Regions from separate parts of the Actinoalloteichus fjordicus genome, predicted to be linked through region 4. Evidence: predicted binding sites of a transcription regulator. Region 4 holds the regulator's gene; each other region holds the start of a gene.
The links. Region 4 encodes LexA, which represses DNA repair genes until DNA is damaged. Its sites were predicted from a motif close to CGAACACGTGTTCG; they were not measured.
Positions count from the first base shown of each region.

Region 1: the regulator LexA is predicted to act here: its motif matches at 1,165-1,178, upstream of UA74_RS24765 (YbaK/EbsC family protein).
Region 2: the regulator LexA is predicted to act here: its motif matches at 1,132-1,145, upstream of UA74_RS04210 (exonuclease SbcCD subunit D).
Region 3: the regulator LexA is predicted to act here: its motif matches at 973-986, upstream of uvrA (excinuclease ABC subunit UvrA).

Region 1 covers NZ_CP016076.1:5,811,084-5,813,282, forward strand. The annotation lists gene UA74_RS24755 (maleylpyruvate isomerase N-terminal domain-containing protein) at 1-649, opposite strand, end outside; gene UA74_RS24760 (SAV_6107 family HEPN domain-containing protein) at 646-1,038, opposite strand; gene UA74_RS24765 (YbaK/EbsC family protein) at 1,237-1,743, shown strand; gene UA74_RS24770 (GNAT family N-acetyltransferase) at 1,797-2,199, shown strand, end outside.
Region 2 covers NZ_CP016076.1:894,996-897,194, forward strand. The annotation lists gene rmuC (DNA recombination protein RmuC) at 54-1,037, opposite strand; gene UA74_RS04210 (exonuclease SbcCD subunit D) at 1,202-2,199, shown strand, end outside.
Region 3 covers NZ_CP016076.1:5,156,722-5,158,920, reverse strand. The annotation lists gene UA74_RS21780 (maleylpyruvate isomerase family mycothiol-dependent enzyme) at 1-731, opposite strand, end outside; gene uvrA (excinuclease ABC subunit UvrA) at 1,160-2,199, shown strand, end outside.
Region 4 covers NZ_CP016076.1:1,925,378-1,927,576, reverse strand. The annotation lists gene UA74_RS08740 (LysM peptidoglycan-binding domain-containing protein) at 1-113, opposite strand, end outside; gene lexA (transcriptional repressor LexA) at 532-1,257, shown strand; gene UA74_RS08730 (hypothetical protein) at 1,740-2,199, opposite strand, start outside.

The DNA of each region.
Region 1 (2,199 bases), 3.2 Mb from region 4:
TCGCGTCGACGTCGGGCACCGCGTCCGCCTGCACCGCCCGCACCGTGGTCCCGGCGGCCCCAGCCTGGGTCAGCCAGACCCGCCCCCCGGTCCGCACGGCCACCGTCGCCGGGCGAGAGGCCGTGATGGCCAACTCGCCGAGCCGGTGATCGAACCACAGGGTGAGGACCTCGTCGACGCCGTCCACCGCGATGTCGGTGTCGACGTGATCGCACCGCAGGCCCGCGGCGGCCTGCACGTCGACCCGGTGCACGATCGTCTCGTGGGTCAGCCGTCGCGCCCAGAAGCCGAAGCTGGCGTCGGCGGGCCACCAGGTCGGGCAGCGCTCCTCCGGCCGATGGGCGGACAGCTCGCCCGCCACCTCGGCCAGCCCGGCCCGCAGGTACTCGGCCAGCCGCCGATCGTCACCCTGCCGGGGAATGTGCACCTCGCGAGGCGGGACGGGCGTCCCGTCCGGCGAGCGGGTCCAGTCGGCTGTGGAGCGGTAGACGTCGCCGAGGCGCCGCACCGTCTCGGCGAGAGTCAGCCCCGGGGAGCCGGGGACCGGGCTGTTCCCCGGCGCGCTGCCCACGCAGGACGCGAGCCGCTCGCCGTCGATGGACAGGACGTCGAGGAAACGCTCGTAGTCGATCGCCGTCACCCGCTTCATCGCCTGCCTCCCCACACTGCCGATTCGGCCAGCGCCAGGAACTGGTGGACCTGACGTTCGAGATCATCGGCGTCGCGGACCGACACGACCCGCAGGACACCGGCCTGCACGGCGGCCCGCCGGGCCGAGCAGGACTCGAAGAAGCCCGCCCATTCGGCGAACTCCGGCGCGGCCTGGGAGAGCAGCCACCACACGCTGCGCGGCCTGCTGAGGCCGGGCGCCGGGCGGGTCCTGGTGGCCAGCACCGCCGCGCCTGCCCGCAGGGCGCTCAGATAGGAGTGCAGGAAGCGGTCGTGGTGGCTCACCGCGCGGCAGGACTCGCCCAGCGCGAAGCGGGCCTGGTCGAGAAGAGCGAGCGCCGAGGAGGAGGGCGCGGGAGCAGGCCGCATCGCCGGGACTGTCCGAAGGGGAAGGACCTGATGGGCGGGCCCGGGGTGAATCACGGCGGAGTCGTACTGAACGGACACGGCGGCCTCCGAAGGGAGCTTGCTCGCGAGGACGAGTCGGACTGCATTCGAACTGATGTTCGAACATCCCCACACTAACCCGAGATGCCGACAACGCGCCAGGCGTGATCTGATGAACGGGTGAGCTCGATCGAGCACCCCGGTGTACGCAAGGTCGCGGCGGCACTGGCCGAGGCAGGCCTGCCCGATGCGGCGGAGGGCATTCGCGTCCTGGACGCCGACGTCCGCACGGCCGCCCAGGCCGCCGAGGCGGTGGGCGTCGACGTCGGCGCCATCGCCAACAGCCTGATCTTCGACGCCGACTCGGCACCGCTGCTGGCCCTGACCTCCGGCGCGCACCGCGCCGACACCGCGCTGCTCGCCTCGGCGATCGGCGTCGAGAAGGTCGGCCGAGCGACGCCCGAGTTCGTGCGCACCCATACCGGCCAGGCCATCGGCGGCGTCTCCCCGGTGGGGCATCCCGCGCCGATCACCACGCTGATCGACGCGAGCCTGGCCGATCACCCGGTGATCTGGGCAGCAGGCGGACATCCCAAAGCACTGTTCCCCATCACCTTTGCCGAGCTGGTCGCACTGACCGGCGGCCGGGTGCTGGCCGTCGCCGAAGCGGGGGGCACCAGCAGGTGAGCGCCGCCGCCGCAGCGGGCTGGGAACGCTTCGTCGAGCTGTCCGCCGAGGAGATGCGGCTCAGGCTCACCGAGGCACTCCAGGTCTACGTCACCGCGATGCGTTATCCCCCCAGCGCCATGCACCATCGGGGCCCGACCTGGCTCTCCCACGCCGTCCGCGAGGGCTGGCGCGGCGTCGCGGCCCTCGATCACCGGGGCGCGATGGTCGGGGTGGCCTACGGCTATCGCGGCGCCCCCGGCCAGTGGTGGTACGAACAGGTGAACCACGGGCTGCTCGACACCGGCCACGCCGCGGGCGCCCAGCACTGGCTGCCCGACTACTTCGAGCTGACCGAACTGCACGTGCTGCCCACGGCGCAGGGACACGGCGTCGGCGAGACGCTGCTGCGGATGCTGCTGGACCAGGCCGAGGGGGCCAACGTGCTGCTCTCCACGCCGGAGGGCCCCAGCCGGG
Region 2 (2,199 bases), 1.0 Mb from region 4:
ACCATCCGGGCAGGTCGGGTGAATGTCGTCCTTGGCCGTTCAGTCCAGATTCATCAGTCGTCTCCATTGGCGCCGATCGGTTCGTGCGACGGCTCGGGCAGCGACTGCCGCTCGGCTGGTATTAAGGCCGCGACCGTCTCGTCTCGCCGGACGGAGGCGAGCCCCGTGGGGCTGGCTGCCGCCTCCTGTAGTGGCTCCGTGGCGGCCCTGAAACCCTCCAGTGCGTCGAGCTCCCTCCTCCGCGCGGACAGGAATCTCTGCAGATGGGTGCTCGACAGATTGACCGCGTCGACGGCGGCACCCGCCGACCGGTGCGCCGCAGCGGCCTGACGTCGGACCTGCTCGACGTCCTCGGCCAAGGCGCGCTCCGTGGCCGAGAACAGTGCGGCGGAGGCCAGCACGCCGAAGCCTGTCGGACCACACAGGAATACCCGGCGGTCGAGCAGCCATCGCAGCAGGTGCGGGTCGGTGTCGAGAGCGGCAACGACGGCCGCGTCGGAGGGGACGAACATGATCGCCCCGTAGATGGCGTCGGCCCAGCGTTGGTATTCCCGTCCTGCCAGTTCGGCGGCGCGGGCGCGAATGTTGCGGGCATGGACGCGCAGTGCGTCGGCCCGCTCCGTCGCGTCGTCGGTCTCGACCGCCTCCACCCAGCAGGCCAGGCTGGTCTTGGCGTCGACCGGGACCTGCCTGCCGTCGCCGACCGAGAGGACGAGGTCGGGCCGTGCCGAGCCGCCGCCCGCCAGGTCGGTCTGGACCGTGAAGTGCAGACCTTCGCGCAGGCCCAGAGCCTTGGCCGTCTCAACGAGCATCTGCTCGCCCAACTCGCCTCGCCCGCTGATCGAGGCGAACGCGACCTCATAACGGCGCAGCGCCGCCTGGTGCTCTGCGGATCTGGTCCGTTCCGCGCCCACCATGTCCATCGCGGCATCGGTGCGCCGCACGCTGTCGGTGTAGAGCCGCCACACCAGGGCGAGAGCGCCCGCGAGAGCCAGCGCGAGCACGATCGCCGCAGTGCTGATCACTACTGCGGACATGTCCAACCTCCTGCCGGTCTCGTCCCGAGTGGACGAAGTCGTCCTGGACCGATCATGGCCCACCCGAGGTGGTGGATGCTCGTGATCGGACTGTCGAACACACGTTCGAGTGGATCTCGGGGGTTGAGAGTGATCTGCGCGCCGACGGCCTCTAGCGTGACGGCATGCGCATCCTCCACACCTCCGACTGGCATCTCGGCCGTACGTTCCACGGTCGAGATCTGCTCGGCGATCAACGGGATGTGTTGGCAGGACTGGCAGAACTGGTGCGGGCGGAAGGAGTCGACGTGGTCGTCATCGCGGGCGATCTCTATGACCGTGCCGTGCCGTCCGGCGAGGCGGTCGGCGTCTGTCACCACGTCCTCGCGGCACTGCGGGACGCGGGCGCCACCATCGTGCTCACTCCGGGAAACCACGACTCGGCTCCCAGACTGGGGGCGTATGCGGACTTCGCCGCGGCAGGCGGGCTGCATCTGCGGACCCGCATCTCCGGGCTGGACGCTCCCGTCGTCCTCGACGACGAGCACGGAGCGGTGGCCTTCTACGGAATTCCCTACCTGGACCCGGACCCGGCCCGGCACAGCATGGAGCTCGACGGGCGGCGCATCGAGGCAGGCCACACCGGCGTCCTCACCGAGGCGATGCGACGGATCACCGCCGATCTCTCGGCTCGTGGTCCCGGAGTGCGATCCGTGGTGCTGGCACACGCATTCGTCACCGGCGGCCAGGGCAGCGAGTCGGAGCGCAAGATCGCGATCGGCGGGGTCGAGCAGGTGCCCGCGTCGGTGTTCGCGGGAATCGACTACGTCGCACTGGGCCATCTACACGGACCGCAGACCCTGCGACCAGAACTCCGCTACTCGGGGAGTCCACTCGCGTACTCGTTCTCCGAGCGGGCACACCGCAAGTCGGTGTGGCTCGTCGACCTCGACGCCGACGGGCTCGGCGAGGTGCGCCGACATGAACTGCCGGTTCCGCGCAGACTCGCGATGCTGACGGGCAGGCTCGACGATCTGCTGGCGGACCCGGAACACGAGGCCCTGGCCGAGTGCTACCTCTCGGTCACCCTGACTGATCGCGTTCGCCCCCTGGAGCCGATGCGACGGCTCCAGGAGCGCTTTCCCCATGCCGTGCACCTGGACTGGCAGCCTGCGGGCGGGCT
Region 3 (2,199 bases), 3.2 Mb from region 4:
AGTACCGGCAGCGTGCCGAGCAGGTCGGCGCCGTCCTGGCGGCCGATGAGCCACCCGAGCACGGCCTTCGCCTTCCCACGCACGGCGGGCGGGCCGTCGTCGGTGGCCGAGCCGATGAAGAAGGTGCGCTCGGTGCCGTCCGACAACTCGACCAGCAGGCCGAAGCGGGGCGCGTCGTCCCTGGCCCGATACCGGGTGATGACGTCGACGAGCATCAGCTCGATCTGGTCGTCGGGAATGTCCTCGATGCTCGGGCCCACGTCGAGGTCGACCAGGTGGATCCAGACCTCGCGCTGCCGAATCCAGGGGATCTCGTCGGCCTGGAACGTCCTGCCGCGTCCGACGACCTGGGCGGCCCAGGCACTGTCGTCCAGGCCCGCCGCCGCCGCGTCGAAGCGTTCCGTCGCCGCGCGGACGTCCTCGACGAGGAGCCGCGCGGGTCGGTCGACGCCCTCCTCGATGTCGGCGTTGCGATCGGCCGCGCTCTGATACATCGGATGCTCGACGTCGGTGCGAGCCCAGGTGAGCAGGTTGACCAGGCCGTCTGCGTTCCGTGCCAGATGGGTGAGCACGTGTGCCCTGGACCAGTTCGGCAACAGACTGGGCCCGGACACCACCGTGTCATCCAGTCTCTCCACCACCTCCAACAACGCCCGGTTGGCGACCTCCAGGGCGCGCAGGCCTTGCGCGGCGCTTGCTGCCGCGCCGCCGACGCTCGTCCTGGGTGCCACGAGGCTCTCCTCGAGAGGCTGTGGATGTGAAAGGTGGATCTCTGCCATGACTGCTTCTCTCCCCGACTTCAGGGGACGTGCCTTGCACCTCCAGCGTATGCCTGATTCGACTGACGTAGGAAGCACCCGATCGGGGACTTGCCCACTACTTCGAGTCGTCTCAATTACAGAGGGTCGCAATCTATGTCGCTGATGTGAGGCTAGGCACTCCAACGGCGGGTTGCCCCTCTGCGCGCAGTCACGAAGACCGGTTCCTGTCAGTGCTCAGACCTAGCATGGAGGCTGACCTGCGCCCGCTCGGGTGTACGACTCGCCGAGCGCGATGCCCCAGGTCTGCGGCGGGTGCGCAACCCTGTCGCACAGAAAATCTCGACCGACTCGGGCCGGTGACATCTCGCTCGGGCACGTGATCAGTTGAAGGGACCACAGTGTCAGACCGCCTCGTCGTTCGCGGCGCTCGCGAACACAACCTCCGCGGTGTCGACCTGGACCTGCCCAGGGACAGCCTCGTCGTGTTCACCGGACTGTCCGGCTCCGGGAAGTCGAGTCTCGCCTTCGACACCATCTTCGCGGAGGGTCAGCGTCGTTACGTGGAGTCGCTGTCCGCCTACGCGCGGCAGTTCCTCGGGCAGATGGACAAGCCCGACGTCGACTTCATCGAGGGCCTCTCGCCCGCGGTGTCGATCGACCAGAAGTCGACCAACCGCAACCCCCGTTCCACGGTCGGCACCATCACCGAGGTCTACGACTATCTCCGGCTGCTCTACGCACGTGCAGGCAAGCCGCACTGCCCGACGTGCGGCCACGCGATCAGCAGGCAGACCCCGCAGCAGATCGTCGACCAGGTCCTCGACCTGCCGGAGGGCACCCGGTTCCAGGTGCTCGCCCCCGTCGTGCGTGGGCGCAAGGGTGAGTACGTCGACCTCTTCGCCGAGCTGCCCACCCAGGGCTACTCGCGAGTGCGGGTCGACGGCGCGGTGCACCCGCTCACCGACCCGCCCAAGCTGAAGAAGCAGGAGAAGCACGACATCGAGGTCGTGATCGACCGGCTCGCCGTGAAGGCCTCGGCGAAGCAGCGGCTGACGGACTCGGTCGAGACGGCACTGCGGCTGGCCGACGGGCTCGTCGTGCTCGACTTCGTCGACCTCCCCGAGCACGACGCCGGTCGGGAGCGCCGGTTCTCCGAACGGATGGCCTGCCCCAACGGCCACTCGCTGGCCGTGGACGATCTCGAACCCCGTTCCTTCTCGTTCAACTCGCCCTACGGCGCCTGCCCCGAGTGCACCGGACTCGGGGTGCGCAAGGAGGTCGACCCCGAGCTGGTGGTGCCGGACGACGAGCTGTCGCTCGCCGAGGGCGCCATCGCGCCATGGGCCTCCGGCCAGACCGCGGACTACTTCACCCGGCTGCTGGAGTCGCTGTCGGAGAAGGTCGGCTTCCGCATGGACCTGCCGTGGCGCGGCCTGCC
Region 4 (2,199 bases):
AGCAGCGCGACGAGCACCAGGACCAGCCCCGCCAGGCCGAGCGGACCGATCGGCCGGACCGGCCGCGTGGACGCGCCGAGGCGGGCCGCGGGAGCCGACCGAGCACGATGCATGCCGGAACCGCCCGCCGAACAGGACGATCCGAGGCGCAGCAGACGCCCATGGCGAGCAGACGCCCGCGCCGCACCCGCACGCCCGACGCGACGGACGGGCACCCGAGGCGGCGCGGGCGCACACTGATCGCCGTGATCGCGTCGCGTGCGCTCGTCGGAGGTAATGGTCACGAGTCCTCCCGCGAAGGTCTTTCATGAATCGAACAGATGTTCGATAGAACCCCTGTGCGATTTTCTACCACTGCATTCGCGGGAAGGCCAGCCCAAGGGGCGAATTCCTTCGAACAGGTGTTTGATCTTGCGTAGGTCACGAGTTACCGTTGTGGTCTCTTCACGAGCACAAAGCGTGAGAATGACTGATGGGGCACCCGAGAGGGTGGCGGGAGCAAGGCCTGCACGACAGGCCGGGAGGCACGAGATGGCACGCAAGACGACGGCGCAGGACACCGGCGGCGCGCGCGATGGCGCAGCGGTGCGTGCACTACCCGAGCAGTCCGAGGCCGCCTCGGTCGAGGCACTGACGCCCCGGCAGCATCGGGTGCTGGAGGTGATCCGGGAGTGGCTCGACCGCAACGGCTATCCGCCGAGCGTGCGCGAGATCGGCGAGGCGGTCGGCCTGACGTCGACGTCGTCGGTCGCTCACCAGCTCAGGACGTTGGAGCGCAAGGGGTACCTGCGCCGCGACCCGAACCGTCCTCGGGCCGTCGGCGTGCTCCCCATCGACCGCGTCCCGCAGGCACCAGCCGCTGCGGACCCCGACCAGGACGGCGCGCCCGTGTACGTGCCCATGCTGGGTCGGATCGCCGCAGGCGGGCCAATCCTCGCCGAACAGGCCGTGGAGGACGTCTTCCCGCTGCCGCGCGAGATCGTCGGCGAAGGCTCGCTCTTCCTGCTGAAGGTCGCGGGTGACTCGATGATCGACGCGGCGATCACCGACGGCGACTGGGTCGTCGTCCGCCAACAGCCCACGGCCGAGAACGGCGACGTGGTCGCCGCGATGATCGACGGCGAGGCCACGGTGAAGACGTTCAAACGACGCGACGACCACGTGTGGCTCATGCCGCACAACCCGGCCTACGAGCCGATTCTGGGCGACGAGTCGACGATCCTCGGCAAGGTCGTCGCCGTGCTCCGCAGGCTCTGATCGGCACGGGGGCAGCCGCTTCGGCCGGGGGTACCCGACGGACGCTCTCCGGGCACGTCGCGAGTTCGACACGTCGCGAGTTCGACACGGTGGCGGGGAGCAGGAGCACCCCGCCTGAGGGTCTTCGGCGGCCACGCCAGGACACCGAGCCGGTGTTCGCGGCGCGCCGACGCCGACGCGTGCTCGGGTGCCCGTTGCTGCGCTGCGGGAGTCAGCAGAGTGCTCCCACCGGTTCACCGCCACGAGGCGAAGCGGCCCGTGCTGCCGGGCGCACCGCACGCCCGGCGGACAACCGTCGGCGTCACATGCTCAGCGAGGCGGGCTCTTCCGCGGCCAGCCAGCAGGTCGGTTTGCGCGACATCCGGCCCGAGCCTGCTCGGACAAGCACCCGCACACGCACCCGGGCAGACCCCGCGACGCCGGCCGACCGCCCCGCTCAAGCGACCCGCCTCTCCGATTCGCCGAATCGACGGCCGCCCTGATCAGCGCCTTGCGCCGCCTCCTCCACGGCGCCACCACAGCAGCACTCCCGCCGCCAGCGTCACTGCGGCCACGCTGATGCCGACCTGCCGCAGGCCGGGCGGGCCCTCTGACGACTGTGTGTCCGCCGGGGCGGCGGACGGCGGCGCGTCCCGTCCGGGTTCGGCGGGTTCGGCGGCCGATTCGGACGAGAGACCGGCCTCCCGATCCCGACGTTCCAGCTCCGCCGCGAGCAGCCCCGTGGCATCGGGGACCGCACGGATCGGCTGGTCGGCGCCCTCAGAGCCACTGAGCAGGGTCCCGTCGGGTTCCCACGCCACTGCCTCGCCCTGTGGCTCGTCCGGCAGCGGGATACGCAGCGGCTCGCCCGCCAAGGCACTCAGGACGTCTCCGTCGGGTGCGGGAAAGAGATAGGCATCGGTATAGGTGCGCAGGGCCACCACGGTCCCGTCTGGATGAACC